DNA from 4 places in the Skermanella mucosa genome. Region 1 is predicted to be linked to each of the others. Evidence: riboswitches for the same ligand, from Rfam matches in the RefSeq annotation. Region 1 holds a riboswitch; each other region holds the start of a gene.
What was found. Region 1 has a riboswitch for thiamine pyrophosphate ahead of JL100_RS02180 (ABC transporter substrate-binding protein). Riboswitches for the same ligand answer to the same signal wherever they lie in the genome.
Positions count from the first base shown of each region.

Region 2: another riboswitch for thiamine pyrophosphate. It lies ahead of thiC (phosphomethylpyrimidine synthase ThiC); the one in region 1 lies ahead of JL100_RS02180 (ABC transporter substrate-binding protein).
Region 3: another riboswitch for thiamine pyrophosphate. It lies ahead of thiO (glycine oxidase ThiO); the one in region 1 lies ahead of JL100_RS02180 (ABC transporter substrate-binding protein).
Region 4: another riboswitch for thiamine pyrophosphate. It lies ahead of JL100_RS06900 (ABC transporter ATP-binding protein); the one in region 1 lies ahead of JL100_RS02180 (ABC transporter substrate-binding protein).

Region 1 is NZ_CP086106.1:467,986-475,615, forward strand. Features, by position in the region: gene JL100_RS02160 (hypothetical protein) at 1-207, opposite strand, end outside; gene JL100_RS02165 (ABC transporter ATP-binding protein) at 244-984, opposite strand; gene JL100_RS02170 (branched-chain amino acid ABC transporter ATP-binding protein/permease) at 981-2,705, opposite strand; gene JL100_RS02175 (branched-chain amino acid ABC transporter permease) at 2,740-3,615, opposite strand; gene JL100_RS02180 (ABC transporter substrate-binding protein) at 3,612-4,751, opposite strand; TPP riboswitch at 4,808-4,908, opposite strand; gene JL100_RS02185 (methyl-accepting chemotaxis protein) at 5,064-7,247, shown strand; gene JL100_RS02190 (adenosine deaminase) at 7,180-7,630, opposite strand, start outside.
Region 2 is NZ_CP086106.1:2,423,591-2,431,220, reverse strand. Features, by position in the region: gene thiC (phosphomethylpyrimidine synthase ThiC) at 1-1,507, opposite strand, end outside; TPP riboswitch at 1,591-1,708, opposite strand; gene JL100_RS10955 (hypothetical protein) at 1,788-2,699, opposite strand; gene JL100_RS10950 (hypothetical protein) at 2,895-3,119, opposite strand; gene JL100_RS10945 (EAL domain-containing protein) at 3,415-4,617, shown strand; gene JL100_RS10940 (response regulator) at 4,684-6,318, opposite strand; gene JL100_RS10935 (PAS-domain containing protein) at 6,315-7,630, opposite strand, start outside.
Region 3 is NZ_CP086106.1:578,801-586,430, reverse strand. Features, by position in the region: gene JL100_RS02690 (PAS domain-containing sensor histidine kinase) at 1-578, shown strand, start outside; tRNA gene JL100_RS02685 (tRNA-Pro) at 701-777, opposite strand; gene JL100_RS02680 (polyprenyl synthetase family protein) at 896-1,918, opposite strand; gene JL100_RS02675 (putative signal transducing protein) at 2,117-2,332, shown strand; gene JL100_RS02670 (tRNA1(Val) (adenine(37)-N6)-methyltransferase) at 2,335-3,093, shown strand; gene JL100_RS02665 (S49 family peptidase) at 3,142-3,984, shown strand; TPP riboswitch at 4,074-4,174, shown strand; gene thiO (glycine oxidase ThiO) at 4,165-5,376, shown strand; gene thiS (sulfur carrier protein ThiS) at 5,373-5,606, shown strand; gene thiG (thiazole synthase) at 5,645-6,415, shown strand; gene JL100_RS02645 (PP0621 family protein) at 6,452-6,691, shown strand; gene JL100_RS02640 (glycine--tRNA ligase subunit alpha) at 6,911-7,630, shown strand, end outside.
Region 4 is NZ_CP086106.1:1,510,149-1,517,778, forward strand. Features, by position in the region: gene dprA (DNA-processing protein DprA) at 1-470, opposite strand, end outside; gene JL100_RS06890 (ABC transporter substrate-binding protein) at 550-1,521, opposite strand; gene JL100_RS06895 (ABC transporter permease) at 1,528-2,289, opposite strand; gene JL100_RS06900 (ABC transporter ATP-binding protein) at 2,289-3,056, opposite strand; TPP riboswitch at 3,049-3,157, opposite strand; gene JL100_RS06905 (acetoin utilization protein AcuC) at 3,267-4,403, shown strand; gene JL100_RS06910 (DUF192 domain-containing protein) at 4,479-4,949, shown strand; gene JL100_RS06915 (class I SAM-dependent methyltransferase) at 4,953-5,618, opposite strand; tRNA gene JL100_RS06920 (tRNA-Pro) at 5,794-5,870, shown strand; gene JL100_RS06925 (ETC complex I subunit) at 5,899-6,192, shown strand; tRNA gene JL100_RS06930 (tRNA-Arg) at 6,221-6,297, shown strand; gene JL100_RS06935 (esterase-like activity of phytase family protein) at 6,884-7,630, shown strand, end outside.

The DNA.
Region 1 (7,630 bases):
CTCCGCGACGCAATAGACGAACTTGCCGTTGGGGTCGGCCACGGGGCCGCCGCGCCAGTCGCCGATCGGCGCTCCGGTCAGCTGGGCGCCGCCCGGTGCCTGAACCACTTGGGCGCCTCCCGGCGCCTGGGCCAGTGCTGCGGAGGGTAGGCCGCTCGACAGGCCGATGGCGGCGCCGAGCGCTAGAGCGAGAAGATGAGACTGCACGTTCAATATCCGGCTGCGCTGGGAGTTGGCGGCAGGCTATAGGGCCGGCCGGCCCGTCGCAAGGGGATTGCCCATAAAGTCCGGATCGGCCTCCAGCCGCCGCCGCAGGTCCGCGGCGCTCCCGGTTTCCGCCAGCCTGCCCAGCCGGAGCCATGCGCCGAGGTCGGCCGCCTCCAGCGCGCGGGCCGCCGCCTGCTCCGCCAGCAGGACCGCCGTGCCTCCTGCGGCGATCTCGCGCACCGTCGCCATGACCTGCGCCGTCAGCAGGGGCGACAGCCCGAGGGACGGCTCGTCCAGCAGGAGCAGGCGGGGCTCCCCCATCAGCGCGCGGCCGATCGCCAGCATCTGCTGCTGCCCGCCGGACAGCCGCCAGGCCCGCTCGCCCGACTTGGCCCGGAGCTGGGGGAACAGGGCGAAGACGCGGTCCAGCAGCGCCATGCGGGCCGCGGCCGGCGCGAAGCTCGCCACCTCCAGGTTGTCGCGCACGCTCATGCCGGGAAAGACCCTGCGGCCCTCCGGCACGTAGCCGATGCCCAGGCGCGCCCGCCGCTCGGGCGCCAGGCGGGTGATGTCGGACCCGTCCAGCAGGACCCGTCCCGCCGCCGCCGGCAGCAGGCCGATCACCGCCTTCAGCAGGCTGGACTTGCCGGCGCCGTTGGCCCCCAGAAGGGCCAGCACCTCGCCCGGCCTGACGTCGAGCGAGACGCCGTCGACAACAGGGGCGCCGCCGTAGGATACGGACAGGCCGGAAAGCGCGAGCAGCGGCAGGGGGCTCATGGCGCCTCCGGCCCGGGCGACCCCAGGTAGGCAGCGCGCACGCGGGGGTCGCGCCGGATCGCGTCGGGCGTCCCCTCGGCGATGACGCCGCCCTCGTCCAGGCAGGTAATCCGGTCTGCCAGCGGCAGCAGGAAGGGCATATTGTGCTCCACGATCAGCACGGCGGCGCCGTCGTCGGCCGCCGCCCGGAGCAACCGGGCAAGCCCGGCCTGCTCGGCCTCGGTCAGGCCGGCGGCCGGCTCGTCCAGCAGCAGGACGGCTGGTTGCCGGGCCAGGGCGCGGGCCAGTTCCACCCGCCGCCGCAGCCCCGGCGGCAAGGTCGCGCAAGGCTCGCGGGCGAGGTCGGCGGCGCCGGCCCGTTCCAGGACCCGTTCCAGGAAATGCATCGCGTGGGCTTCCGCCGTCCGGACATCGCCGTCGAGGGTGATCCGCGCCGCCGCCACCGCTCCCAGCGCGTCCACCCCGGGCGGCAGGCTGGCGGTCTGGAAGGTCCGGGCGACCCCGGCCCCCGCGATCCCGTGCGGCGCCCGTCCGGTCAGTTCCACGCCCCGCACGTACAGCCTGCCGCCGTCCGGCTTCTCCAGGCCGGTCACCAGGTTGATCAGCGTCGTCTTGCCCGAGCCGTTGGGGCCGATCACTCCCAGGATCTCGCCGGGATCGATCGCCAGCGAGACGCCGTGGACCGCCCGGACGCCGCCGAAGGACTTGGAGAAACCCTCGACATACAGCACCGGTCCGCGGAACGGGGCCGCCGGCCGGGGCTCTGGCGCCAGCGGGGCCGGCGGCGGGCGGGGCGGCTCCGGCAGCCAGCGCGCGCGCAGCCGCTCCGCCAGGCCGACCAGTCCCCACGGCGCCGCCACCACCGTCGCCAGCAAGGCTACGCCGTACAGCAGCAGGTAGCCGCCCTCCATCCAGCGGAACCATTCCGGCAGCTGGGTCAGCAGGACGGCACCGGCCAGTGCGCCCGCGACCCGGCCCAGCCCGCCGATCACCGCCATGGTCAGGATCGTGACCATGACCGGGAACTCCAGCACCTCGGGCGACACCACCCGCTGGATATGGGCGGCGAGCGCTCCCGCGGCGCCGGCATAGGCGGCGCCGAGGACGAAGCATTCCAGGCGCAGCCGGTCGATGTCGATGCCCAGCGTGCGGGCCGCCGCCGGCGTGTCGCGCATCAGGGGGAAGGCAAGGCCGCGCAGGCCCCGCCCGATCCGCCACGCCGCCAGCGCGCCCAGCGCCACCAGGGTCCAGACGAACAGCGCCAGGGGCAGGCCGCGCCCGGGGCGCCAGCCGAACAGCTCGACGCCCGGCACGCCGGCTATCCCGTTGGAGCCGCCGGTCAGACCCTGCCACTCCACCGCGGCGAGCAGCACCACCTGCCCGATGCCGAGCGTCGCCAGGGCGAAGTAATGGCTTTCCAGCCGCAGCACCGGCGCCGCGACCGCCAGGGCCAGCAAGGCCGGCGCCAGGATCGAGAGCGGGAAGGTCGCCTCGAAGCCGAGGCCGTACCGGCTGCCCAGGATGCCGGTGGCATAGGCCCCGATTCCATAGAAGGTGCCCTGCGCCAGCGACAGGGCGCCGGCATTGCCGAAGATCATCTGGTAGCCGATCACGGCCAGCGCATAGACCCCGGCCACGGTCAGCACCCGCAAGCCATAGGGATCGGCGACCAGCAGCGCGTAGGCCGCGAGCGCCGCGCCGGCCGCCGCGAGCAGCGGCATGGCGCCTCTTCCGGGAATCATCGTGAACCGGTTCTCAGGCACGGCTGCGGGCCGCCTCGCCGAACAGGCCCTGGGGACGCACCGCCAGGATCGCCAGCAGCGCCAGGTACAGCGCCGCCGTCGCCGCCGAGTAGGACAGGGTGGCGGACACCAGCACCTCGAACGCGGCGATCAGCAGCGCGCCGGCGACGGCGCCCGGGACCGATCCCCAGCCGCCGATGGTCACGGCGATGTAGGCCTTCAGGATCAGCCCGCTGCCCGAGGTCGGCGTCACGAAGAACTGGTTGGACAGCAGCAGCCCGGCGGCGCCCGCCAGGGCGGCGCCCAGCGCGAACGTCGCGGCGACCATGACCGTCACGGGGATGCCGCAGGCCCGCGCCATCTCCGGGTCCTGGGCGGTCGCCCGCAGGCGCCGGCCCAGCTGGGTGCGGGCGAACAGCCAGTGCTGGCCCAGGATCAGCAGGCCGGCCACCGCCACGACCGCGAGCGACTGCTTAGGCACGAGCAGGCCGGCGATCTCCAGCGTTCCGCCCCCGAACAGCGGCGGCGCCGCCTTCGGCTCCGGCCCGAACAGCAGGGTGGCGCCGTTCTGCAGGATGATACCGACCGCGATGGTGCTGATGAAGACGCTGACCGGCGGGCGGTGCCGAAGCGGCAGGTAGGCCAGCAGCGACACCAGCAGCCCCAGCGCCGCCATCAGCGCCGCCACCAGCGGCAGCAGCAGGATGCCGGGAAGGGGGATAAGGCCCGCCAGGGCCACCGCCAGGAATCCGCCGGCCATCACCAGGTCGCCCTGGGCGAAGTTGACGGCCGAGGTCGCGTTCAGCACCAGCACGAAGCCCAGGGCGACCAGCGCATAGGCGGCGCCCAGCGCCACCCCGTTGACCAGAAGCTGAGCGACACCCGTCACGGCGCCACGTCGTAGCGCTTGACCACCGCCGGAACGCGCGACGTCCCGTCGTAGCAGACGATGACGGCGGAATGGGCCATGTTGCCCCGGCCGTCGGAGCGGTAGGTCATGGCGAGCCCGCCGTAGGTCCCCTTGGCCAGCGCGTCGCGCACGGCCTCCGGCGTGTCCGCCCCCTTGGCCGCCGCGTCCAGCACCATGCGGATGCCGTCGTACTGGCCGAGCGCGAAGGCGTCCGGCTCGGTGCCGAAGGCCGCGCGGTACTCGGCGGTGAAGCGTTCCATCTCCGGCGAACCGCCCGACACCGGAGAGGCCGAGGTCTCGGCGCAGACGCCCTTCAGCTCCGTCGGCTCCAGCAGCGCCGCGGTGGAGGGCTGGTGCATCGCCGAGCCGGCGACGATCGGTACGCCGGGGTTCATGGCCGCCGCCTGCCGCACGAACAGCGCCGTCGGGCCGGAATGCAGGTGCAGGACCAGCACGTCGGGGTCGGCCGCCATGGCCTTGGTCAGCACCGGCAGCATGTCGCGGATGCCGGGATCGACGCCTTCCTCGAACACCGGCTCGACGCCCAGCTTGGCGAAGGCGTCGCGCAGGTGCGCCTGGCCGCTCTGGCCATAGGCGGTGGTCTGATAGATCACCGCCGGCCGGCGCTTGCCCAGCTCCTCCGCCACGTAGCGGGCATGGGCGGTCTTGGTGACCCCGTCGCCGGGGAAGAAGCGGAAGACCCAAGGGTTGCCGCGCTCCGTGATCGACGCCGTGCCGGACACCGTGACCAGGGGAATGCCGTACTCGTCGGCGAGCGGCAGCATGGCGAGCATCTGGGTGCCCAGCATGCTGGCGGCGACCGCGGTCGGCGCGCCGCGCCCGGCCGCCCGGACCAGCGCGGTCACCGCGCCTTCGGGGGAGGTGCCGGTATCGATCACCTCCGACCGCACCGAGAGTCCTTCGGGGGCGTGGCGGATCGCCAGGACGGCGCCGTTGCGCTGGCTGGTGCCCTCCAGCGCCAGGAAGCCGGTGACCGGCACCAGCACCGGAATATCCAGGTCTGCCGCGGCGGCGGGCCCAGTGGCGGGACCGGCGGCGGACGACAGGGCGGCGGCGAACGCGGCGGCGAACAGTGTGGACTTCCGGGCGGGCATCGTCGGTTCCCTTCCTCCTTGCGAAGCGGAAACCTGTGAGTGCCGCGATTTGCTCTTGGTCGGTCCCACGGGCTCCCTTCGCTGGCATGATCCAGATCAGGTTCTATGGGTATGATCTCAGCACGGGCGGATCGGCCCGGCACCCCAGCCTTCGTGACGCGACAGTGACAGTCCGGCTTGGCCCCGTCAAGGCTCGGCCAGCCCTATCCGAAGGAGATCGCTCGGCCGTTTGATCTAATACTTTTGACGTAGATCATTGCCGCTGCAACCCTGGCGCCCGATTGTCCGCGATTGCAACTGGGGGGATGACCAATGAACACTCGCGAGCTGTCCGACGCGCGGGCTCAGCCCGACGCGGCCCCGTCCCATGGCACGTCGGTCGAGCTGGCGCTCTGGCGGATCGACGGTGCCACGCAGCGCTCGCTCCGGCAGCTCGGCCCCCATGTCAACGCCGACCTGGACGGCATCCTCACCGATTTCTACGGCTTCCTGAAGCGCTTTCCCGAGACGGCGGAGCTGATCGCGGCGGAGGGCATGGTCACCCGCCTGATCTGCGCCCAGCAGGACCATTGGCACAAGCTGTTCGTCGAGGGCATCGACGCCGGGTACGTGGAGCGGGTTCAGCGGATCGGGTCGGCCCACCACCGGGTCGGGCTGAAGCCGCGGTTCTACCTCTCGGCCTATTCCTTCATCCTGGAGCGGCTGGTCCGCTCGGTGATCGAGCGCAACCGCTGGAGCCGGCACGCCGCGGCCGACCAGGCGGCGACGCTGATCCGCACCCTCCTGATGGAGGCGGAGCTGGCGCTCTCCGTCTATACCCACACGACGACCGAGCAGCACGTGACCGACGAGCTGCTCGACCTCGCCGACACCTTCGAGCAGGAGCTGGACGACGCGGTCCAGCTGGTCCGCCGCAAGGCGGAGGCGATGGAGAGGGCCTCGACCGAGGTGCTGGGCGCCGCCCGCATGGTCAGCGAGGACGGCGGCCACGTCGCCGAGGCGTCCCACGAGGCCGACGTCAATGCCCAGACCATCGCCGCCGCCACCCAGGAGCTTTCCGCTTCCATCGCCGAGATCTCGCGTCAGGTGGACCGCTCGACCGGGGCCGCCCAAGACGCCACTATCCGGTCCCAGGCCGCCCGCGACATCGCCAACAACCTGACCGACGTGTCCGACAGGATCGGCTCGATCGCCTCGCTGATCGAGAAGATCGCCAAGGAAACCCGCCTGCTCGCGCTCAACGCCAGCATCGAGGCGGCGCGCGCCGGCGAGGCAGGGCGCGGCTTCTCCGTCGTCGCGAACGAGGTCAAGCTGCTGGCCGACCAGACGAACCATGCCACGTGCAATATCCGGTCCGAGATCCAGTCCATGCAGAAGGCCATCGGCGACACGGTCAGCGCGATCGCCGACGTGGCCGGCCGGGTCGAGCTGGTCAACGACACCATCACCGCCATCGCCTCCGCCGTGGTCGAGCAGGACGCTGTCACCCAGGACATCGCCCAGACCGTGACCCAGACGGCCGACAGCGTGCGCCGGGTGCACGAGCGGATCGGCAGCGTCGCCACCCAGGCGGGACTGACCACAACGGTATCGACCCAGCTGCGCAACAACACGACCGAACTGGTCGAGCAGGTCGTCAACATCGAGAAGCGGGTGATCTCCAGCCTGCGCAACTCCCGCTTCGCCGAGCGCCGGCGCGCGATGCGCGTCACCGTGGACATAAAGACCGAATGCCGGATCGACGGGCGGACGGTGCCGGCCTGCGTCGAGAACATCTCCAGCGGCGGCGCCCAGGTCCGCCTGGCCGCCGGGACCGCCGCGCAGGGGAGCCTCGTCTCCTTCGACCTGCCGGGCATCGGCGAGGTCGCGGCCAAGGCGACGACCATCGAGGGGGAAGTGCTCCATGTCCATTTCGAGGACCTCGACCCTGCCGTCCAGGCCGCGCTGGCCGAGGCGCTGGACCGCTGGCACCGGGGCGACGAGGCGCTGATCCAGACCGTGCAGGCGGCGGCGCGCCAGATCTCCGGCCTGTTCGACGACACCATCGACGAGGGTGGCATCAGCGCCGCGGCGATGTTCTCCACCGCCTACCAGCCGATCCCCGGGACCGATCCCCAGCAGTACCTGACCGCCTACACCGACCTGTGCGACCGCCTGCTGCCGCCGATCCAGGAAGCTGTGCTCCAGAAGGAGACGCGGATCGATTTCTGCGTCGCGGTGGACCGCAACGGCTATCTGCCGACCCACAACCTCAAATATTCGCAGCCCCAGCGGCCGGGCGAGCCGGCCTGGAACACCGCCAACTGCCGCAACCGCCGCCTGTTCGACGATTTCACCGGCATCGCCGCCGCCCGCAGCCGAGCGCCGGCCCTGGTCCAGACCTATCGCCGCGACATGGGCGGCGGCAGGTTCCTGCTGCTGAAGGACGTCAGCGCCCCGATCCTGGTCCATGGCCGCCATTGGGGCGCCCTGCGGCTGGGCTGCCGGCCGACTTGATCGGCCCGAGCAGCCGGCCGCGCGTTTCGGCGTCCAGGAAGGCCGCTTCCAGCGCCGTCACCGTCGCATTGCGCAGGTACTCCTCACCCCAGCCGAACGCCTCCGCCGCGACCTCGTATTCGCCGCCCAGGGTGGTCGCGAAATAGGGCGGGTCGTCGCTGTTCAGCGTGACGGCGCAGCCGGCCGCGCGCAGGCGGTCCAGCGGGTGGTCGGCGTAGGAGCCGTACACCGCGGTGCGGATGTTGCTGGTCGGGCAGACCTCCAGCACGATGCCCTCGCCGGCGATCCGGCGGATCAGGTCGGCGTCCTCGATCGAGCGGACGCCGTGGCCGATCCGGCTGACCGGCAGGTGGTCCAGGGCGTCGCGCACGCTCTCCGGCCCG
Region 2 (7,630 bases), 2.0 Mb from region 1:
GGTCGGCGGCGTGGGCCGCGATCTTGTAGGTGACGACACCTACCTTGACGTCGTCGCGGTCGGGCAGGCCCAGATGCTCCTTCGGCGTCACGTAGCACAGCATCGCCGTGCCGAACCAGCCGATCATGGCGGCGCCGATGCCGCTGGTGATGTGGTCGTAACCGGGCGCTATGTCGGTGGTCAGCGGGCCGAGCGTGTAGAAGGGCGCCTCGCGGCAGACGTCGAGCTGCCGGTCCATGTTCTCCTTGATCTTGTGCATCGGCACGTGGCCCGGACCCTCGACCATGACCTGCACGTCATGCTTCCAGGCGACCTGCGTCAATTCCCCCAGCGTCTCCAGCTCGGCGAACTGCGCCGCGTCGTTGGCATCGGCGATGGAGCCCGGACGCAGCCCGTCGCCCAGCGAGAAGCTTATGTCGTAGGCCCGCATGATCTCGCAGATCTCATCGAACCGGGTGTAGAGGAAGTTCTCCCGATGGTGCGCCAGGCACCATTTGGCGAGGATCGAGCCGCCGCGCGACACGATGCCGGTCACCCGCCGCGCGGTCAGGGGGATATGGGCGAGCCGGACGCCGGCATGGATGGTGAAGTAGTCGACGCCCTGCTCCGCCTGCTCGATCAAGGTGTCGCGGTAGATGTCCCAGGTCAGCTCCTCGGCCCGGCCGCCGACCTTTTCCAGGGCCTGGTAGATCGGGACGGTGCCGATCGGCACGGCGGCATTGCGGATGATCCACTCGCGGGTGGTGTGGATATTGGCGCCGGTCGAGAGGTCCATCACGGTGTCGGCCCCCCAGCGGGTCGCCCAGACCATCTTCTCGACTTCCTCCGCCACGGAGGAGGCGACGGCGGAATTGCCGATATTGGCGTTGATCTTGACCAGGAAATTGCGGCCGATGATCATCGGCTCGATCTCCGGGTGGTTGATGTTGGCCGGGATGATCGCCCTGCCTTTCGCCACCTCGTCGCGCACGAACTCGGGAGTGACATGGTCCGGGATCGCGGCGCCGAAGGACCGGCCGTCGCGCACCGCTTCGAGCGCCGCCTGCCGGCCGAGGTTCTCGCGGATCGCCACATACTCCATTTCCGGCGTGACGAGGCCGCGCCGCGCGTAGGCCATCTGGGTCACGGCGGCACCGGCCCGTGCCCGCAGCGGCCTGCGGGCGGGGCCGGAGAACTCCTCAAGGTTGCTGCGCTGGCCCTGGCGCAGTCCGTTGTCCTCCGGCCTGATCGGCCGGCCGTCATAGGCTTCGGTATCGCCGCGGACCGCGATCCAGCCGGCGCGCAGCGCGGGCAGGCCGCGGGCGATGTCGATTTCAGCGGCCGGGTCGCTGTAAGGGCCTGAGCTGTCATAGACCCGGACCGGCGGCTCGCCGCTCGCGGGCTCCAGGTCAACCTCGCGGAGCGCCACCCGCAGGTCCGGGTACAGCGTGCCCTGAACATGGACCTTGCGCGACGCGGGCAGCGGCCCGGTGGAAACGGTGAAGGTGGGATTGTTGTCTTTCGGCATCGTGATCTCCTGCTTCGAATGCGAGCGGAGATCCGGAATGCAGCGATGGAGCTGATGAGAACCGGCGTGGATGCGACGGCGCAACCCTCGCCCTCTCCCCTTCCTACGCCGGCACGACCCGGATCAGGTTCAAAGGGTCTCCGCGTTGCCGTTAGGCCGACGGAATCTCAGCCCCCTATCGGGGCTCCCCTGGGAATACGCCGATCCTCACGGCATCCCTGCCGCTTGTCAAGCCGCCAATCGCGGAAAGGTCGAGCCTCACGTCCACAGAGGGACTTCCTCAGACGGGCTTCAGGAAATAGGGCCGGTTCCGGACTGCCACCGGGTCGGACTGGAAGGTCTGGATCGCGTAGGCCGGGGTTCCCTCCAAAAGGTCCCGCATGACGATGCCCATCGGATGGGGGCTGGCGCCGTATGTCAGCCGGACCCGATCCGCCGGTCCGGCGTCGGCGATGAAAAAGGTGTCGAACGGCCGGGTGACGCTCCAGCGGCAGCCGACGGGGCCGGCCGCGGACACCCCGTACCGGCTGACGGGGGAAATCATGCCGGGAAGCGGGGCCAAGCCGGTGGTGTCGATCAGAGCGGTGAAGATGAACTCGGCCGGGTCGTCGGGATCGTTGACCCGGAACCCCCAGGTCTGCATCCACTCAATCTCGGCGGCCGCGGCCATGCCGTCGCGGACCGGGTTCGGCGCCGGCAGGTTGACCAGGAAGCCGGTCTTGAAAACCGGATCGCCGAACAGCTCCCTGCCGACCGCGACGGCTGCCGGATCATCGCACGGCATGAACAGGCGGTGGTTTCCAAGCAGCTTCGTCTGCTCGTCGCCCATCAGCCACTGATCGAAGGTGATGTCCGGAATCTCGTCCCCGCGACCTTCCGGACAGGCCACGATGCTCAGTTCCAGCTCCTGGACGATCCCGGCCGCCGACGGTGACCATTGCTCGGGCGGCAGGTTCAGCCCGGCCGATCGGAAAGCGCTATGGACATGGAAGCCGTAGCTGACCGAGGCGCCGTCGCCGAAAATGGCGGGCCGCAGCCCGCTCCCCTTGAAAAGATCCATCACCCTGACGGGATCGACAAGGTAATGGACCATGCAGCTGGACAGCGAAGCATAGTGGAAGGGCGATGCCACTCCGGGCGGAAGCGCCGGCAGCCGGTTAGGTGTGTCGGGCCTTCTGGGTGTGGACGGCATTTCCTGGCTTCCTACGGGGATGTGCGACCAGGAGAGATAAAACCGGCAATAGGCGGAATGCCACCATTTTCTTCCGAACCAATATTACAAATCTGAAACCGTCATCCAATCTTCAGACACCATGGCCATGCCATGGCAGCCGGTCCGGCGGCGGACCCCGCCCCGGCGTCCTACCCGGCCATGGCGGGATAACGCTTACTTCTCGGTTTTAGCCAGGACGTGGAGCGCCTGGGCCCACAGGAAGTATTTGCACGTCGCCAATTCCTCGATCGTGTCGATACCGAAGGCTTCCTTGAGTTTAAGGGCGTCGCTCTCGGTGACGCCCGCAAGGGCGGCTGGGGATTGGGCCATCAGCTGCTTCGGCGTCATACCCTCATAGGTCTTGTCGAGAATCGCTTTAAGGCTTTCGATCGCGGCCATCGTCAGCTCCCTGATAGAGGTTACTTATCAAAGCGGGTCTAACCAACATGCAAGCACGCTTACTCTGGGTACGTGCGCTGATATGTATATTGCATAAGAGAAATCCAAGGCATGAAGCGGCGTTCTCACGTTGTTACGAATGGAACACTCCGCTTGGCTTGCAAACGATCGGTTTCGGTCGATCGGATTATTTGACCGGCATGGCTTGCCTTTACAAAAACTGGATTAAGCCGTATTTTCCTGAAAATGGTTCGTTTCGGTTCGGCAGCCGGCGGCCCTTCGTGGAGACCCTCCCTTGATCCGCAAGACGTTTCGACCAGGTGCAACGATCTTCTTCGAGGGACAGCCGGCCGACTGCGCCTATATCGTCGAGCGGGGACAGGTCGAGATCTGCGCCACCAGGGACCAGACCCACATCACGCTGGCGACGCTCGGCCGGGGCGAGATCTTCGGCGAGATGGCGGTGCTTGACGACAGCGTCCGGTCGGCCGCCGCCCGGGCGACGGAAGAGACGGAGGTGCTGATCATCCGGCGGGACCAGCTTAAGCGACGCATTCAGGAAGTCGAGCCGATCGTCGGGCAGTTGCTCGGCAGCCTGATCAGCCGGTTCAGGCAGGCGCAGATCGGCCTTCTCAACGACCTGCCGGGCCGGGACCGGGGGACGGCGAATCACCTGGTGGTATCGGCTCCCACCGGCGGCACGGAGCGCGGCGAGTCGGCGCTGAACTGGATCCACCGCGAATACGACCTGGAACGGGGCCTCGGCGCCGGGGAGTTCGAGCCGTTCTTCCAGCCGATCGTGACGATCGCGGGCGGCGAACTCGCCGGGTTCGAGGCCCTCGCCCGTTGGCGGCATCCCGACCGCGGCTTGGTGCCGCCGTGCGAGTTCATCGACCTGAGCGAGAAGAGCGGCCTGATCCGGCAGATCGATCTGACCATCATGGCGGATGCCTGCGCGTTGCTGCGCCGGACCGCCGGCGACCGCCCCCTGCCCTTCCTGAGCGTCAACCTGTCGTCGCAGCATTTCACGGATATGGACGTGGTGGAGGGTTTGGCGAAGCGGTTGGAGATGACCGGTTTTCCCGCCGAGCGGCTGAAGGTCGAATTGACCGAGACGGCGCTGGTCCACGATCCGCACCAGGCCTACGAGGTCATGTGCAGGATCAAGGACCTCGGCGTGACCCTGGCGCTCGACGATTTCGGGACCGGCTACTCCAGCCTCTCCTACCTGCACAAGTTTCCGTTCGACGTGCTGAAGATCGACCAGTCGTTCGTCCGGGCGTTGGGCGAACAGGGACGCACCCATCACATCGTCGAAACCATCATCACACTGGCCCGCCGCATGGGCATGGAGGTGGTGGCGGAAGGCGTCGAGACGGCCGACCTGATCCAGCCGCTTCGGGATCTGGGATGCACGTTCGGCCAGGGTTATCATTACAGCCGGCCGGTCCCGGCGGACGTCATGGGCGGGATGCTCGACCAACCCACCGGAGTTTGACGACCGGCTGCGCATTCCGCGCAGATCGGGCGGCGGGACGCCGCCCCTCCGCACAGGGTACCTGCCTCAGCCGAGTCCCCCCTCGTCCAGTCCGCGGTCCAGGATCGTCAGGAAGGCGTCGACCACCAGAGGGTCGAAGTGGGTGCCGCTCTGGGATTTCAGATGATCGATCGTGTCCTGGAGGGTCCAGGCCTCCTTGTAGGGGCGCTTGTGCATCAGGGCGTCGTAGACGTCGGCGACGGCGGTGATCTTGCCGCTGACCGGGATCGCATCGCCCTTCAGGCCGGCGGGATAGCCGGTTCCGTCGTATTTCTCGTGATGGGTTTCCGCCACCTCGGCGCCCAGGCTCAGGTAGCTGCGGCCCGGCACCATCTTGGCGACTTCCCGCAGGACGTTTCCGCCGATCGTCGGATGCTGGCGGATCACGGCCATCTCCTCCTCGGTCAGGCGGGCCGGCTTGTTCAGGATGCTGTCGGGCAGCCCGACCTTGCCGACGTCGTGCAGGATGCTGGCGAGACCGATCTGGTCGACGAAGCGGTCGTCGATCTCGTCGGGGAAGGCGTCGCGCGCCTTCAGTTCCGCCGCGATCAGACCGGTCAGGCGCTCGATTCGGCGGACATGGTGACCGGTGATCTCGTCCTTGAACTCGGCCAGCTTGCCCAGCGCGTAGACCGTCGCCTTCTGGGCATTGAGCACCTGTTCGTAGAGATAGACGTTGTCGAAGGCGATCGCGACCTTGCCGCAGAAGATTTCCAGCAGGTTGCGGTCCAGGTCGCCCAGGGGCGGATGCCCCTCCAGATAGACGACGCTGGTCGAATGGTTGCGCGAGCGGAACACGATCACGCTATGGTCGGCGCAGTAGATGTTACGTCCTTCGTCGAGGGATCGCCTTATGTCGGCGACGGCATCGGCCGAAAGGATCCGCTCGAGCGGCTGCCCGGGTTCCACGCCGAGCATTTCCGAGCTGGCCAGCACCTGGAGCGCGCCTACCGGCGCCACGCCGCCGTCCTGGCAGACGGTGCAGAGCAGCGACCCGGTAGCCCCGTGGATCAGCGAGCGCAGCTGGAGCAGGACGCCCTCCACGAACTGGCTCATGGAGCGGTGTTCGAACAGCGACGCCGATCCGTCGATGATCTTCTCCAGCCCGCGGCGGCTCATGTCGATGCTGATGATGTGCTGGTACGACCGCAGGGCCGCGACTACCGCCGTGAACAGCTTCTGGGACGTCAGCTCGCTCTTGGATTTGTAGTCGTTGATATCGTAGTTGACGATCACCTGGCGCTCGGGCGCCTGTCCCGGCTGGCCCGTGCGCAGGATGACCCGGACCTGCTCGTTCCCCGCCGTGCGCCGGATGAACTCGACGCAGCGCAGCCCCGCGTCGTCGGTCTCCATCACCACGTCGAGCAGCACGACGGCGGTGTCGGGATGCTCCAGGATCAGGTGGCAGGCCTCCGACGCGCTGAAGGCGCTGATGAATTCGAGCGGCCGGTCGTCGAAGACGAAGTCGCTGAGGACCACCTTGGTGATCGCATGGACCTCCCGGTCGTCATCGACGATCATCACCTTCCAGGGCTTGATCCTGCGGCGGTTCGCCGTCGGACTGTCGAGGGCGGAGGACTCGTCCTCCCCGCCCTCCCCGTCCGTTTCGTCGACGAACAGCAGGTCGTCGTCGTCGCCGATTTCTCCGTCGATGGCTGTCATCGCTCGTCGATCCAAAGCTCCACTTGACCCGGGGCGGTCCTGGGAATGGCAAGGATGAAGGCGGCGCCCTCTCCCACGGCGCTCCGCACTTCGATGGTGCCACCCAGGCTCTGGGTCACGATGTTGTAAACGATGTGCAGCCCCAGTCCTGTGCCCCCCGTTCCCCGCCTGGTGGTGAAGAAGGGCTCGAAGATGCGCGCCAGGTTCTTTTCCGGGATGCCCCGCCCGGTGTCGGCATATCGTATCACCACGGTGGCGCTGTCTTGCAACTCCGCAGAGATCGTGATCGTCCCGATCTGCCCTTCGGAGAAGCCATGGAGGATCGAATTCATCACGAAATTGGTCAACACCTGGGATAATGCACCCGGGTAGCTGTCGATTTCAAGATCATGCGGACAGTCCACCACGACCGCGTGCTGGGTCTGTTTCAGCCGCGGCTTCAGGCTGAGCAGGATCTCGGCGATGTAAGTCGAGAGGTTGAAGCGGCGCCGGATGTCCGTGGACTGGTCCACCGCCACCTGCTTGAAGCTCTGGATCAGCTCGGCCGCGCGGCCGATGGTGGCGACCATGATCGCCGACGTCTCGACCGCGGTCTCGAGGTAGCGCTCGGCTTCCGACTTCTTCAGCTTGCCGCCCTGGAACTGGGCGCGGAACTCCGCCGTCCGTTCGCCCAGGTGGGAGGCCGCGGTCAACGCCGTTCCGATCGGCGTGTTGATCTCGTGGGCGACGCCCGCGACCAGCGAGCCGAGCGCCGCCATCTTCTCCGCCTGGATCAGGCTGTTCTTGGCCTGCTGAAGGCCGGTATAAGCCAGTTCCGCCGCCTCCTTCGAGGCGCGCAACTCGTCCTCGGCGGCCTTGCGCTTGGTGATGTCGGTATAGCTGCACACGAAGCCCCCGCCGGGCAGGCGGTTGCTGCGCGCCTCCACCACGGTCCCGTTGGGGCGCCGCCGCTCGTAGATCGGCCGGCTTTCGAGCAGCGCCCGCTGGTCGCCCCGGAACAGGCCGACCTCCGACTCGGACAGGGTATCGAAGTCGCCCTGATCCGCGAGATAAGCTGCGATCTCGTCCTTGGTCGGGCCGCTCTCCAGGAACTCGGCGGGAAGTCCCAGAAGCTCGACGCAGCGCCTGTTCCATCCGATCACCCGAAGGTCGCGGTCGGTGATCAGCATGGCCTGGTCCATGTTTTCCAGCGTGGCCTTCAGCATGGCCCGCTCGACCGCCAATTCCTGCTCGATGCGCTTGCGCTCGTTGATCACGTTGACCGCGGTCAGGCTGGCCTGCTCGCCCTTGTGGTCGAACAGCCGCGCCGAGA
Region 3 (7,630 bases), 110 kb from region 1:
ACAGCGGCCAGCGCCTGCTGCTGCTGATCAACGACATCCTGGACCTCGCCACCGTCGAGGCCGGCTTCATGGTGCTGGAGCGGGCGCCGGTCGATATCCCGGCGATGCTCGGCAGCGTGCTCAACCTGACCCGCGACTGGGCGCGCAAGCAGAACCTGAAGCTGGAGATCGAGCATGCCGACGACATCGGCACGATCGAGGCCGACGAGAAACGGCTGAAGCAGGCGGTGTTCAACCTGATCAGCAACGCCATCAAGTTCACCCCGCCGGGCGGCAGGATCCTGGTTTCCGCCGAACGGATCGGCGGCTCCTTCGTGCTGGCCGTGAGCGACACCGGCATCGGCATCCCGGCGGCCGACCAGGAGCGGGTGTTCGGCCGCTTCGAGCGGGCCAACCCCCAGGCCCGCCAGACCGGCGCCGGCCTGGGCCTGTCGCTGGTCAAGAGCTTCATCGAGCTGCACGGCGGCCGGGTCGAGATCGAAAGCCGCCTGAACGAGGGCACCTGCATCCGGTGCATCCTGCCGGTCAGGGCCAGCACCGCCACCCAGCCCGCCGGCACGGTGCGCGCGACGACTTGATCGTCGGACAGGGCCGCGTGGGAGAGTGCGCGCACTTCGGGCGGCGGGACGCCGCCCCTCCGCCTCAGTGTCATGGGTCAAGCAAAAAGGGCCTCGGCGATGCCGAGGCCCTTTTTGCTTCATGGTCGGAGTGAGAGGATTCGAACCTCCGGCCCCTGCCTCCCGAAGACAGTGCTCTACCAGGCTGAGCTACACTCCGTTACCCTGGATGTCCGCCGCGAGGCGGCGTGGGCGGGTATATACCGGCTGGGCTGTCCCCGCGCAAGTGCCGAATTCCACGATATCCGGTCCAGCCTGCGGATATTCCCCGAACCGGATCAGAACTCCCGGTCGATGACGAAGTCGATGACGTCCAGCAGGGCGCGCTTCTCCGGCCCGTCGGGAAACAGGCCCAGGGAATCGCGGGCGATGGCACCATAGTGCCGGGCCCGCTCCACCGTGTCGCGCAGCGCGCCGTGCTGGTTCATCATCGCGATGGCGCGGTCCAGGTCGCCCTCGCCCTGCTCCATCTCCTCGACGGTGCGGTGCCAGAAGGCGCGGTCCTCGTCGCTGCCGCGGCGGTAGGCCAGGATCACCGGCAGGGTGATCTTGCCTTCGCGGAAATCGTCGCCCACCGTCTTTCCCAGCCGGGCCTGCAGGGCCGAATAGTCCAGCACGTCGTCGACCAGCTGGAACGCGATGCCGAGGTTGAGCCCGTAGGCGAACAGGGCGTCGGCCTCCACCGCCGGGCGCGATGCCACCACCGCGCCGATCTGGCAGGCGGCGGCGAACAGCTCCGCCGTCTTGGCGCGGATGACGTCCAGGTAGGCCTGCTCGCTGGTGCCGGTGTCGTTGGACGTGGTGAGCTGGAGCACCTCGCCCTCCGCGATCACCGCGGATGCGTGGGACAGGATGCGCAGCACCTCCAGCGAGCCGTCCTCGACCATCAGTTGGAAGGAGCGGCTGAACAGGAAGTCCCCGACCAGCACGCTCGCCTTGTTGCCGAACACGGCGTTGGCGGACGCCAGCCCCCGGCGCAGGTCGCTCTCGTCCACCACGTCGTCGTGGAGCAGCGTCGCGGTATGGATGAATTCGACGCAGGCGGCGAGCGCCTGGTGCCGGATCCCGTCATAGCCGCACAGCTTGGCGGAGGCCAGCGTCAAGACCGGGCGAAGGCGTTTGCCGCCCGCCGCGATGATGTATCCGGCGAGCTGGGGGATCAGCTCGACCGGCGACTGCATCCGGTCGATGATCAGGGTGTTGCAGGCCTTGAGGTCGTCGGCGACCAGGTCCGTCAGCTTATCGAGTGCGTTCACGTCGGGGTTTGATCGTTTCAGGCTGAGGTTGGTGACGACCGCCAATTTGGTCTCCAGCATGGCGTGGCAGGGCACGAATCGCTAGCGAGCATAAGGACAGGACTTCGCTGGTCAAGTGCGCTGTCGAAATCGACGCATGCCAGGCCGCGGCGGCATGCCGTTTCCATGCCTCCTCCGGCGTGCTATTCGCTGGGGAGGACAGGTTCGCCGGTCCGTCTGACCGGCCGTCCCGGGGAAGGAATCATGAAGGAACTCCTGCGCACGGTAGATCCGGTGCTGGTCTCGTGGCTGACGGCCCTGCTGGCCGATGCCGGCATAGAGGCGGTCGTCCTCGACACCTATACCAGCATCCTGGAAGGCAGCATCGGCGCGATCCCGCGGCGCCTGATGGTCGCGGAGGAGGATTATGCCGCGGCCCGCAGGATCCTGGAGGAGACGGGCCACCTTGCCCCCGACTGAAGATGCCCCCGGCCGATAACCCCGTCCCCCACCGGACCGCCGACCGGCTGCTGGGCGGCCGGGTCCTCCTGATGCAGCCCGCCCGGGGCTACCGCGCCGCCATCGATCCGGTGCTGCTGGCGGCGGCGACGCCCGCCTCGGCGGGGGAACGGGTGCTCGACGTCGGCGCCGGCGTGGGCGCCGCGACCCTCTGCCTGGCGTCGCGCGTTCCCGGGGCCGACGTAACCGGGCTGGAGCTTCAGCCCGATCTCGCGGCGCTCGGCGCGGAGAACATCCGCGCCAACGGGCTGGAGGACAGGGTCCGCATCCTGGAAGGCGACCTGCTGGCGCCGCCGGAAGGAATCGCCGCCACGGCCTTCGACCGGGTGATGACCAACCCGCCGTTCCAGGAGGCTGGCACCCATACCCCGCCGCCGGACGGGAGCCGCGCGCTGGCACATGGCGAGGGCGCGGCCGACCTGGCGGCCTGGCTGGACTTCTGCGCCCGCCGGGTGAAGCCGCGCGGCACCCTGACCGTCATCCACCGGGCCGACCGGCTGGACGACCTGATCGCCCTGCTGCACGGCCGGTTCGGCGCGATCACCCTGGTTCCGCTGTGGCCCAAGGCGGGCCGGCCGGCCCGGCGCATCCTGGTGACCGCGCGCAAGGGAGCCCGCAGCCCCGCCCGCCTGATGCCCGGCCTGGTGCTTCACGAGGCCGACGGGCGGTTCACCGGGGCGGCGGAGGCGATCCTGCGCGACGGCGCCGCGCTGGATCTTTGAAATCAGGGCGTCCGCCCCATGTTAAGCGGCATGCTGATCCGCCGTATCATGACCGCCCTCGGTCGCAAGCCCGCCCCCACCGTTTCCGTCCTCCGGCTGTCCGGCGTCATCGGCGCCGGCGGGGCGCTCCGCCCGGGAATCACCCTGGCGGCGCTGGCGCCCGCCATCCAGCGCGCCTTCTCCGTTCCCGGCCAGCAGGCCGTGGCGCTCCAGGTCAATTCGCCCGGCGGCTCGCCGGTCCAGTCCGCCCTGGTCGCGGGACGGATCCGCCAGCTGGCCGACGAGAAGAAAGTGCTGGTCTTCGCCTTCGCGGAGGACGTCGCGGCGTCGGGTGGCTATTGGCTGGCCTGCGCCGCCGACGAGATCTATGCCGATCCCAGCTCGATCATCGGCTCGATCGGCGTGGTATCCGCGGGCTTCGGCTTCCAGGACCTGATCGCCCGCTACGGGATCGAGCGGCGGGTGCACACCTCCGGTACCCGCAAGGCCATGCTCGACCCGTTCCAGCCCGAGCGGGACGAGGACATCGTCCGGCTGAAGGCGATCCAGGCGGAGATCCACGACGCCTTCAAGGCGATGGTCCGCGGCCGGCGCGGCGACCGCCTGAAGGGGACCGACGACGACCTGTTCTCGGGGGAGTTCTGGACCGGCGCCAAGGCGCTGGAGCTGGGGCTGGTGGACGGGCTCGGCGACCTGCGCTCGGTCATGCGCGACCGCTTCGGCGAAAAGGTCAACCTGCGGCTGGTCCATGGCGAGCGCCGCTGGTGGCGCGGCCGCGTCCGGACGGAAGCGGCGCTGCCGCTGCTGCCGGCCGGCGTCGCCGACGACCTGGTGTCCGCCGTGATCGGCGCCGCCGAGGAGCGTGCCATGTGGTCCCGCTTCGGCCTGTAGCGCCGGCCCCCGGGCTGGGCGGCTGCCCGATAAGCCTTGCGGTCATACCGGGGCATGCCGCATAGTCGCGGCCCCGGACGAGAGTCCGGAAAATCTGGCTGGGGTGCCGGTCCGTCGATGGGCCGGCTGAGATCATACCCATCGAACCTGTTCGGATAATGCCGACGAAGGGAGCCCCCCATGACGACAGCGCGATCCATTTCCGATATTTCGACCGGCCCGCGGTCCGACCGCCCCTCGGTCGCCATCGTCGGTGCCGGCGTGGTCGGGCTGGGCATCGGCTGGCGCCTTGCCGCCGCCGGGTGCCGGGTCGAGATCTTCGACAAGGGCGAGGCGGGACGCGGCGCCAGCCATGCCGCCGCGGGCATGCTGGCGGCCGGGGTCGAGGTCGAGCCCGGCGAGGAAGGCCAGCTGCCGCTGAACCGGCACAGCCAGGACCTGTGGCCGGGCTTCGCCGAGGAGCTTCAGGCCGCCTCCGGCATCGATGTCGAGTTGCGCACCGAGGGCACCCTGGTGGTGGCCCTGAACGCCGACGACGTCGCCCGGCTGCGCTTCAATTTCGACCTCCAGAAGAGCCTGGGGCTCGGCCATGAGTGGCTGACCGGGGCGGAGGCCAAGCGCCGCGAGCCCTATCTGCACACCGGCACGGCGGCGGCGATCCTGAGCCCGCGCGACCATCAGGTGGAGAACCGCAAGGTCGCCCTGGCGCTCCGCACCGCCTTCGAGCGGGCCGGGGGGCGCCTGCACGAGAACGCTCCGGTCGAGGAAATCCTGGTCGAGGGCGGGCGCGCGGCTGGCTTGCTTGCCGCAGGCGGCCGGCCGCACCGGGCCGACGTGACCGTGCTGGCCGCGGGCGCCTGGTCGCGGGGGATTCCCGGCCTGCCCGACGATGCCCGGCCGCCGGTCCGGCCGGTCAAGGGACAGATGGCGGCCCTGCGGATGGACCCGCGCGAACCGCTGCTCCGCCATGTCGTCTGGACGCCCGGCGTCTATCTGGTGCCGCGCCGCGACGGCCGGCTGGTGATCGGCGCCACCGTGGAGGAGCGCGGATTCGACACCGACTTGACCGCCGGAGGCGTTATGTCCCTGCTCGAGGGTGCCTGGCGGGCGCTGCCGGGGGTCGAGGAACTGCCGATCGACGAGCTCTGGGTGGGCTTCCGCCCCGGCTCGCGCGACGACGCGCCCATCCTGGGGCCCTCGGCGCTGGACGGGCTGGTCCTGGCGACCGGCCACCATCGGAATGGCATCCTGCTGACCCCGGTCACCGCCGACGCCGTCTCCGACTATATCCTGACCGGGCGGATCGCCGAGGTCATCCGCCCGTTCGGCATCGACCGGTTCGTCAAGAAGGTGGCGCCAGGCCGCCCGCAGAGTGGGAAGGAACTTCCATGACCCGACATGTCCCCCCGCATATCCCCCCGCATATCCAGGTGAACGGCCAGCGCGAGCCGCTGGCGGCTCCGACGCTCGACGCCCTGCTGCGCGGGAAGGGGGTGGTTCCCGGAGCCCGCGGCGTCGCCGTCGCGTTGAACGGCGAGGTCGTCCCCGCCGGCCGCTGGGCCGACACGGCATTGGCCGAAGGCGACGACCTGGAGATCGTCCGCCCGTTCTCCGGCGGCTGACGCCGGATACTCCCATACGAAGCCCTGAAAGCACGTCCATGTCCGATTCCTTCGAGATCGCCGGCCGCAGGCTCACCTCCCGCCTGTTCATCGGCACCGCCGGCTACCCGAACCGCCAGGTCATGCTCGACTCCATCACGGCGAGCGGGGCCGAGGTGGTCACCGTGTCGATCCGCCGCATCAGCCTGGAAGGCTATGCCGAGAGCATGGTCGACCTGCTGGGATCCGATTACGTCCTGCTGCCCAACACCGCCGGCTGCTCGACCGCGCGGGAGGCGGTGCTGACCGCCCGCCTCGCCCGAGAGGCGCTGGACACGAATTGGATCAAGCTGGAGGTGATCGGCGACCGAGAGACCCTTCATCCCGACGTGGAGGAGCTCCGGCGCGCGACCGAGGAGCTGGTCGCCGACGGCTTCACCGTGCTGCCCTACTGCAACGACGACCCGGTGTCGTGCCGGAAGCTGGCCGACGCCGGGGCTGCGGCGGTGATGCCGCTGGGCTCGCCGATCGGTTCCGGCCTGGGCATCGCCAATCCCCACGCGATCGAGCTGATCTGCGCGCGCAGCTCCGTTCCGGTGATCCTGGACGCGGGGATTGGCACCGCCTCGGACGCGACCCTGGCGCTGGAGCTGGGGTGCAGCGCCGTGCTGCTGAACACCGCCGTCGCCAAGGCCCGCGACCCGCGCCGCATGGCCGCGGCGATGCGCGCCGCGGTGGAGGCGGGGCACGCCGCCCGGGAGGCGGGCCGCATCCCGAAGCGGACCTACGCCCAGGCCTCAAGTCCCCAGCTCGGCCTGATCGGCACCTGACTTGACCGGCATGGGGCGAGGGCACTAAGAGAAAGCATGTTGAAGTTCCTCACCCTCGTCCTGCTGATCGCCATCGTGTGGTTCGGCTTCAAGTTCGTGACCCGCTCCCAGGCGATCGCCAAGGCGAAGCGCGAGATGGCGGCCCGCCGCGAGGCCGGGCTGCCCCGCCCGCGCCCCCGCGACGCGCAGGAGATGGTCCGCTGCGCCTCCTGCGGCGTCTACGTGTCGGCCACCAAGGCCAGCGCCTGCGGCCGCCCGGACTGCCCTTACCGGTGAGGGGGTTCCTGTTGCTTGTCCACAGATGAACGCAGATGGACACAGATGTTTTTTCGATCCTGTCTGTGTTCGTCTGCGTTGATCCGTGGGCAATCCGGCCCTGCGCTGTTCACCCGCCCCGGGTCGCCGGCTCCGACGCATCGCCTCCTGCACTTGATTCCGCCAGATTGCCCGCGTATCGTCCACGCACTGCAACATAATCATAAAGTGTGAGCGAACATGGCGCCTGCAAGCGCGGCGACACGGCCCCTCAGCTTCCAGGGGCTGATCCTGAAGCTCCAGAATTTCTGGGCGGAACAGGGCTGCGTCATCCTCCAGCCCTATGACATGGAAGTCGGCGCCGGCACGTTCCACCCGGCGACGACCCTGCGGGCGCTGGGGCCGCAGGCGTGGCGCGCGGCCTATGTCCAGCCGTCGCGCCGGCCCAAGGACGGGCGCTACGGCGAAAATCCGAACCGCTTGCAGCATTATTACCAGTTCCAGGTGATCCTGAAGCCATCGCCGGCCGATGCGCAGGACCTGTACCTGAAGAGCCTCTACGCCCTGGGGATCGACCCCGCTCTGCACGACATCCGCTTCGTCGAGGACGACTGGGAAAGCCCGACCCTGGGCGCCTGGGGACTGGGCTGGGAGGTCTGGTGCGACGGCATGGAGGTCACCCAGTTCACCTATTTCCAGCAGGTCGGCGGCATCGAGTGCGATCCCGTCGCGGTCGAGCTGACCTATGGCCTGGAACGGCTCGCCATGTATGTGCAGGGCGTCGAGAACGTCTACGACCTGGACTTCAACGGCGCCGGCGTCCGCTACGGCGACGTCTTCAAGCGGTCCGAGGTGGAGTTTTCCACCTTCAACTTCGAATATGCCGACACCGACCGGCTGCTCCGGCATTTCAAGGACGCCGAGGCGGAATGCCGGATGCTCCTGGACGCCAAGCTGGCC
Region 4 (7,630 bases), 1.0 Mb from region 1:
TCGATCCCGCGCGCCATGCCCGAGACCACGACGAACCCGGCCGCTCCCAGGTCGCGGGCCATCGTCTCCGCGAACCGCTTGCCGTTGGTCGAGGCGTTGCGGGCGCCGACCATGCCGATGCAGCGGCCGCGCAGCAGGTGCGCATGGCCCTTGACCGCGATGATGGGGGGCGCGTCCTCGATCGCGGCCAGCGCAACCGGGTAGTCGGGCTCGCAGGAGGCGATAAGCCGCACCTCCGCCTTGCGGGCCGCCGCGATTTCCCGCTCGGCCTCGGCCTTGGAGCATATCCGCAGCGGTGCCGTGCGGCCTCCCCGCCGGGCAAGGTCGGGCAGCGCCTTCAGGGCCTGGGTGGCCGTGTCGTACCGCTCCAGCAGACGGGCGAAGGTGACCGGACCGACATTCTCGGTCCGGATCAGCCGCAGCCAGTCGATCCGCTCGGCATCGGAAAGTGCGCGTCTCAGTTGAGTCATGCCGCACGATACCGCAGGAGGCGGCATGATCAACGCCCGCCGCACACGCAGGCATGCGGCATATTGGCAGGGACGGCCCTCAGCGAAGCTCGATCGCGTAGTCGGCCAGCTTCGGAACCTCCCCGATCAGCTCACGCTCCTTCAGGAACCGGGCGAACCGCTCGTAGCGCCTCGCGTCGAGCGCCGCCGGGCTGTGGGCGAAACGGGGCAGGGTGTCGCGCCAGGCGCGCCGGTTCAGCTCGTCGTCCAGTTCCGGGTTGGCCTTGACGAACAGCTTCCACGACTCATCCGGATGGTTGATCAGGTACAGCGTGCCGCGCTCGACCGCGTCCAGGAAGCGGGGCAGGCGGGGGTCGGCGATCTTCTCGCGGTTGGCGACGATGACCAGCTCGTCATAGGGTGGAACGCCGTGCTCCTCCGGATAGAAGGCGCGGCCGGCCTTGCCCTCGATGTCGAGCTGGTTCAGCTCGAAGTTCCGGTAGGCCCCGACCACCGCGTCGACCTGTCCCGAAAGCAGCGCCGGCGACAGGCTGAAATTGACGTTCACCAGCTCCACGTCGGACAGCTTCAGCCCGGCATTCTCCAGCATCGCGCCGAGCAGCGCGTCCTCCAGCCCGCCGACGGAGTATCCGACCTTGCGCCCCTTCAGGTCCGCGATCGACTTGACCGGCCCGTCCGCCAGCACGACCACCGTGTTCAGCGGCGTCGCGACCAGCGTGCCGATCCGGGTCAGGGGCAGGCCCTCGGCCGCCTGCATCTGGAGCTGCGGCTGGTACGACACCGCCAGGTCGGCCCGGCCGGCGGCGACCAGCTTGGGCGGGTCGTTCGGGTCGGCCGGGGCGACCATCTCGACCTCCAGCCCGGCGTCGCGGAAGTAGCCCATCTCCCGCGCCACATACAGCGGCGCGTGGTCGGGGTTGACGAACCAGTCCAGCAGGACCGTCAGCTTGTCCTGGGCCGACGCCGGCGCCGAGGCGGCGATGCCGGCCGCCAGGACCAGCCCCGCCAGCCCGGCCTTCAGGATGGATCGGCGCGATGCTTGGGTACGCATGGGTGTTCAGTCCCTCTCGTCTTCTGGATTTTTGTCCGTTTGCCACGGCAGGGCACGGCGCAGCAGCGCGTCCACCGCGAAATAGAGCGTCACCGCGATGGCCGCCAAGGTCAGCAGGGCCGCGAACATCAGGTCCACCTGCATGCGCCCGTTGGCGTGCAGCATCAGGTATCCGAGTCCGGCCGACGCCCCGACCCATTCGCCGACCACGGCGCCGATCGGCGCCACCGCCGTGGCGACCCGCAGGCCGGAGGCGAAGGCGGGCAATGCTGCCGGCAGGCGGATGCGCAGCAATGTGGTCCAGCGCGACCCGCCCATGGTCCGGGCGAGGTCCAGCCAGCCCGGCTCGGTCCGCCTCAGCCCGTCGAAGAAGGCCGATGTCACCGGGAAATAGATGATCAGGGTCGCCATCGCGACCTTGGACGCCATGCCGTAGCCCAGCCACAGCACCAGCAGCGGCGCCAGCGCGAACACCGGGATCGCCTGGCTGAACACCAGCACCGGCATCAGCCAGCGCCGCGCCGGCCGGAAATAGCTGAGCGTCAGCGCCGTGGCGGCGCCCAGCACGACGCCAAGCGCCAGCCCGCCCAGGATCTCGCCGATCGTGAACAGCGCGTGATAACCGATCAGGCCGGCCCGTTCCCACAGCGCCACCGCCACCCGAGCCGGATCGGGCAGGATGAAGCGCGGCACCCCGGTGCCCCAGACCAGCGCCTGCCACACGGCGATCAGGACCATCACGGTCACGGCGGGCCGGACAATCCGCATCATGACGAGAGCCGCCGCAGCAACTCGGCTTGGCGCGCCAGAAGCGCCGGATCGTCGGCCGGCCGCGGCGGCGCTCCCTCTGGCGAGATCGCCGGCCCGATCTCCGCCGGCTGCCCCGCCATCACGTGGATGCGGTGCCCGATGCGCAGCGCCTCCAGCGGATCGTGGGTGACCAGAAGCACCGTCCTGCCCGCCAGCAGCCCGGCCGCCAGTTCCTGGAGCCTCAGCCGGGTGATCGCGTCCAGGGCCGAGAAAGGCTCGTCCATCAGCACGACCGGCCGGTTCTCCATCAAGGTGCGGGCCAGGGCCACACGCTGCCGCATGCCGCCCGACAGCTCCGCCGGCCGGGCTTGCAGCCGGTCGCCGAGCCCGACCGCGTCGAGCAGCCCGCGCGCCCGGTCCACCAGGGCGGCGCCCACCGCCTCGCCCCGCAGCCTCGGCCCCAGCAATACATTGTCCAGCGCGCCCAGCCAGGGCAGCAGCAGATCCTGCTGAGCCATGTAGGCGACCCGGCCTTCCAGCGGCTTTCCATCCTCCGCGGTCAGCAGCGTCGGCGGCTCCGGATCGGCCAGCCCGGCGATCAGCCGAAGCAGCGTGGTCTTGCCGACGCCGCTGGGTCCCAGCAGGCAGGTGCAGCGGCCGCCTTCCAGCTCGAAATCCAGGCCGTCGAACAGCCGCACGCCGCCATAGGTCAGGCGGGCCCGCTCAATTCTCACGCCGATGCTGGGAAGACGGGCCGACACGGTCGGCCGCACGAGGTCGTGCATGGGTCACTGATCCCTACGCCGGTATCAACCGGATCAGGTTCCAGGGGTCGTCCCGAGTCTTGGGACCTCTCAGCCGACCATCGGCTCCCCCCAGTGAGGTTGGACGGACTATTGCAAGTCCGTGACGCCCTGGCAAGGCGCCGGGATACCGAATACGCAGATAAACGCACGGAGTTGACGAAGCGCGGGGGGCGGCCTAGGTCAGCGTCCATGCTGAACCCGTCCCGCCCCGCCCAGTCCCCGCCGATCGGCCCGCTCTTCATCGGAAGCGAAATCTACCGGGCCTCCACCTACGGCAAGAAGCACCCGCTCGCGATCCCCCGGGTCTCCACCGCGATCGACCTTTCCCGGGCCATGGGGTGGCTGGACCACCGGGCCTATCTGGACAGCCCGAGGGCGACGCCCGACCAACTCGCCCGCTTCCACGACCGCACATATATAGAGACGGTCCGCCGGGCCGAGGCGGAGCAGCGGCTCGATGCCGAGGCGCGCGACCGCTACAATATCGGCCGGCTGGAGAACCCGATCTTCGCCGAGGTCTTCCGCCGCCCCGCCACTGCGTCGGGCGGCTCGATCCTGGCCGGCCGCCTGCTGGCCGAGCACGAGGGCGTGATCTACAACCCGGCCGGCGGCACCCACCACGGCCTGCGCGACCGGGCCAGCGGCTTCTGCTACTTCAACGACCCGGTGCTCGCGATCCTCACCATGCTCGACGGCGGGTTGCGGCGGGTCTACTACGCCGACCTGGACGCCCACCATGGCGACGGGGTGGAGTACGCCTTTGCCGACGACGACCGGGTGCTGACCGTGTCGGTCCATGAGGGCACCCGCTGGCCCTTCACCGGCAAGGTCGGGGACCGGGGCGGCGGCATGGCGCGCAACCTGCCGGTCCCGGTGGAGTTCAATGACTCCGAACTGGACTACATCCTGGAGAACGCCCTGATGCCGCTGGGCCGGAGCTTCGCCCCCGACGCCGTGGTGATCCAGTGCGGCGCAGACGCCCTGGCCGACGACCCCATGAGCCGGCTGGAACTGTCCAACCGCGCGCTGTGGAACGCGGTCCGCTCCCTCGCGACGCTGGCTCCCCGGGTCCTCGTCCTGGGCGGCGGCGGCTACAATCCCTGGTCGGTCGGCCGCTGCTGGACCGGGGTCTGGGCTACCCTCAACGGCATCGACCCCGACGCTCCCGTGACCGAGGACGCGGAGGAGGTGCTGCGCGCGCTGACCTGGACCCGCCGCCAGGGCCAGAACCCGCCGGAACACTGGTTCACCACGATCGCCGACGCCCCGAGGCCCGGCCCGGTGCGCGATGAGGTCCGGCAGGTCGTGGACGCGGTCATGTCGTGACGGTGCAGGATCCTGACGGTGCAGGATTCGCCCAAATGCTTTACATATAGGGCGGGCTCCTGTAGCGACTGGATCATGGCTGCCGCGATCATTCGAACCTTCACCCTCGTCCTGCTGCTGGTTGCGGCCGGCCAGGGGTCCCTGTCCGCCGCGGAGACCTTCCGCACCGACCGCCTGACCATCGAGACCGCGTCGGGCGGCAAGTATCCGTTCTCCGTCGAGATCGCCGAGTCTCCGCGCCAGATGGCGCAGGGCCTGATGTTCCGCGAGACCATGGCGCCCGACGCCGGGATGCTGTTCGTGCTGCCGCAACTCCAGACCATGTCCATGTGGATGAAAAACACCTTCATCCCGCTGGACATGGTGTTTATCGGTCCCGAAGGCCGGATCGTGAATATCCACGAGAACGCGGTGCCCCAGTCGCTGGACACCATCAGTTCCGCGGGGCAGGTCAAGGGCGTGCTGGAGATCAACGGCGGCATGGCCGCCCGGCTGGGCATCCGCGCCGGCGACCGGGTGGTTCACCCGGCCTTTCAGCAGCAATAGCCTTCAGGGGCGCTTGCGCGCCAGCGTCAGGCCGTCGCCCAGCGGCAACAGCACTTGGGTGACCCGCTCGTCGGCATGGACGAAGGCGTTGAAGGCCCGGAACGTCTCGGTCTTCGGCTTGGTCGCTTCCGGATCGGCGACGGTGCCGCGCCAGAGCGTGTTGTCGATGGCGATCACGCCGCCGGGCCGCACCAGGGTCAGCGCCTGCTCGTAGTAGGTCGGGTAAAGCTCCTTGTCCGCGTCGATCAGCGCGAAGTCGAAGCTGCCCGCCGCACCTTCGCCGATCAGGCCCGCCAGCGTCTCGGTCGCCGGGGCCAGCCGCAGGTCGATCTTGTCGGCGACCCCCGCCTCGGCCCAGTAGCGCCGCGCCACGTCGGTCCATTCCACGCTGACGTCGCAGGCGACCACCCGGCCTTCGGGCGGCAGCGCCAGGGCGGCCACCGTCGCGCTGTAGCCGGTGAACACGCCGATATCGAGCGTCCGCCGCGCCCTCAGCAGTTCCAGCACCAGGGTCAGCATCTGCCCTTCCTCGGGTGCTATCTGGTAATAGCCCTGGGTCAGGCTGGCCGTCTCGGCACGGAGCCGGGCGAGCACCGGCGGCTCGCGCAGCGAATTGTCCAGGATGTACCGGTGTATCGCCGGCGGCAGGAACATGGATTGCTGGGTCACTCGGGATCCTCGTGTCGGGTCGATATCCGGGGGGCGATATCCGCGGTCGGTGGCTGGTCGCCGAATGCCACGGCGCCCTGCGTATGTCCATACGACAAAGCTCCGGAACTTTCTTCGGGGGGCTCCGGGGGCAGTGGTTGCTGAGTTTGCCCCGATGATGTATGTCACGCTCTGGCGGAGCGTAGCGCAGCCTGGTAGCGCATCTGCTTTGGGAGCAGAGGGTCCCGAGTTCGAATCTCGGCGCTCCGACCATATGCGAGAAGTCGTGGAGAAGCGAACCATGCAGGTGCGTATCTATCAGCCCAGCAAGTCGACCATGCAGTCCGGTCGCGGTAAGATGGGTGACTGGGTCCTGGAATACGAGATCGCGACCCCCCGGCGTGCCGAGCCCCTGATGGGCTGGATCTCGTCCGGCGACACCCTGAACCAAGTTCGCCTCAAGTTCCCGACCAAGGACGAAGCCGTCGCCTTCGCCGAGCGCAAGGGCTGGGACTACATGGTCCAAGACGCCCACCAGCGCCGGGTCCGCCCGCGCAACTACGCCGACAACTTCCGCCCCGACCGCGTCCGCTGAGGACGCGCGGGGCGCCCGCCTCCTTCAAGCGCCCTTAGCTCAGCTGGATAGAGCACCCGCCTTCTAAGCGGACGGTCGCTGGTTCGAATCCAGCAGGGCGCGCCAATTCTTCAATACCATACTAAAATCCCCTATGAGTCTGAGCGGCAGAAAAATCTGTCGTTACGAATACATCCTCGAAGCGGCTTACCGGACGCGCACTGATCAGGAATGGCCAGGAGTAGGTCCCCAAACTCGCGAAATTGCAGAGACTGATCTGCGAGGGACTTGGCCAAGGCGTCGATGATGCCCAGGGATCCGCGACCGCGTTCTTTGCCATATGCTACGCCATTCCATCATCCCGTCGGACCCGATGGTTGGGCTCGTTGGGAGGTGTCGTGCTGACCGGCTGTTCCGGCAAATGCGCTCCGGCACCAAGTCCACGGGTGCGACTTGGCATTCCTCCGTCGTTCCAGGTCGACCTCCCGGTCCATAGGCGGCCGTTCAGTCAGGCTCGGCCGGACTAAGTAATACCTTCAGGAATTCAACAACAAATCCGGAGTGTTACTTAGTTAGTTAAATATTCATTTCCCCTTCACGCAAGTGTCATCCGGGGTGTCCAGGATCCCGACGCCGGCCAACCGCTTCAACGACAACGAATTTACCGGCGGCCGGAGTCATGGGAAGCAGGGCCAGGAGAAGGGAACCCGTCATGCAATCATCGGACATTCCGGAAGGCCGGCCGCTGGACGGTGGGCTGCCGCTCGTCATCGGGCATCGCGGCGCCAGCGGCTCCCGCCCCGAGCACACGCTCGAAGCCTACCGGCTCGCGATCGAACTCGGCGCCGACATCATCGAACCCGATCTGGTCACCACCCGCGACGGCGTCCTGATCGCCCGGCATGAAAACCTGCTGGCGCAGGTCGCGCTGGACGAGGACGGCGACATCGTTTTCGGCGAGGACGGCCGGCCGGTGGTAACCCAGGCGACCACCGACGTCGCCGAATTCGACGGCGACGGGGACGGCGCGCCCGACTTCCTCGACCGGCTCAGCGTCAAGGTGCTGGACGGCGACCCGGTCGCCGGCTGGTTCAGCGAGGATTTCACGCTGGCCGAGATCAAGCAGCTGAGCGCCCGCGAGCGCATCCCCGACGTCCGGCCGGAGAATGCTGTATTCGACGACCAGTTCGGGATCCCGACCTTCGAGGAGGTGATCCAGCTCGTCCGGCAAGTCGAGGCGGAAACCGGCCGGAAGATCGGCATCATCCCGGAAACCAAGCACCCGACCTATTTCGAGTTCGAGGGCACCCACCAGGACGAGGACGCCGACGGGGACGGCACGCTGGACGACGGCGAGGACGCCAACGGTAACGGGCAGCTCGACGTGGTGGACGGCGGCTCGCCGATCGGCGTGGACACCGGCCGCGTGCTGGTCGAGACCGTGACCGAGCAGGGCTTC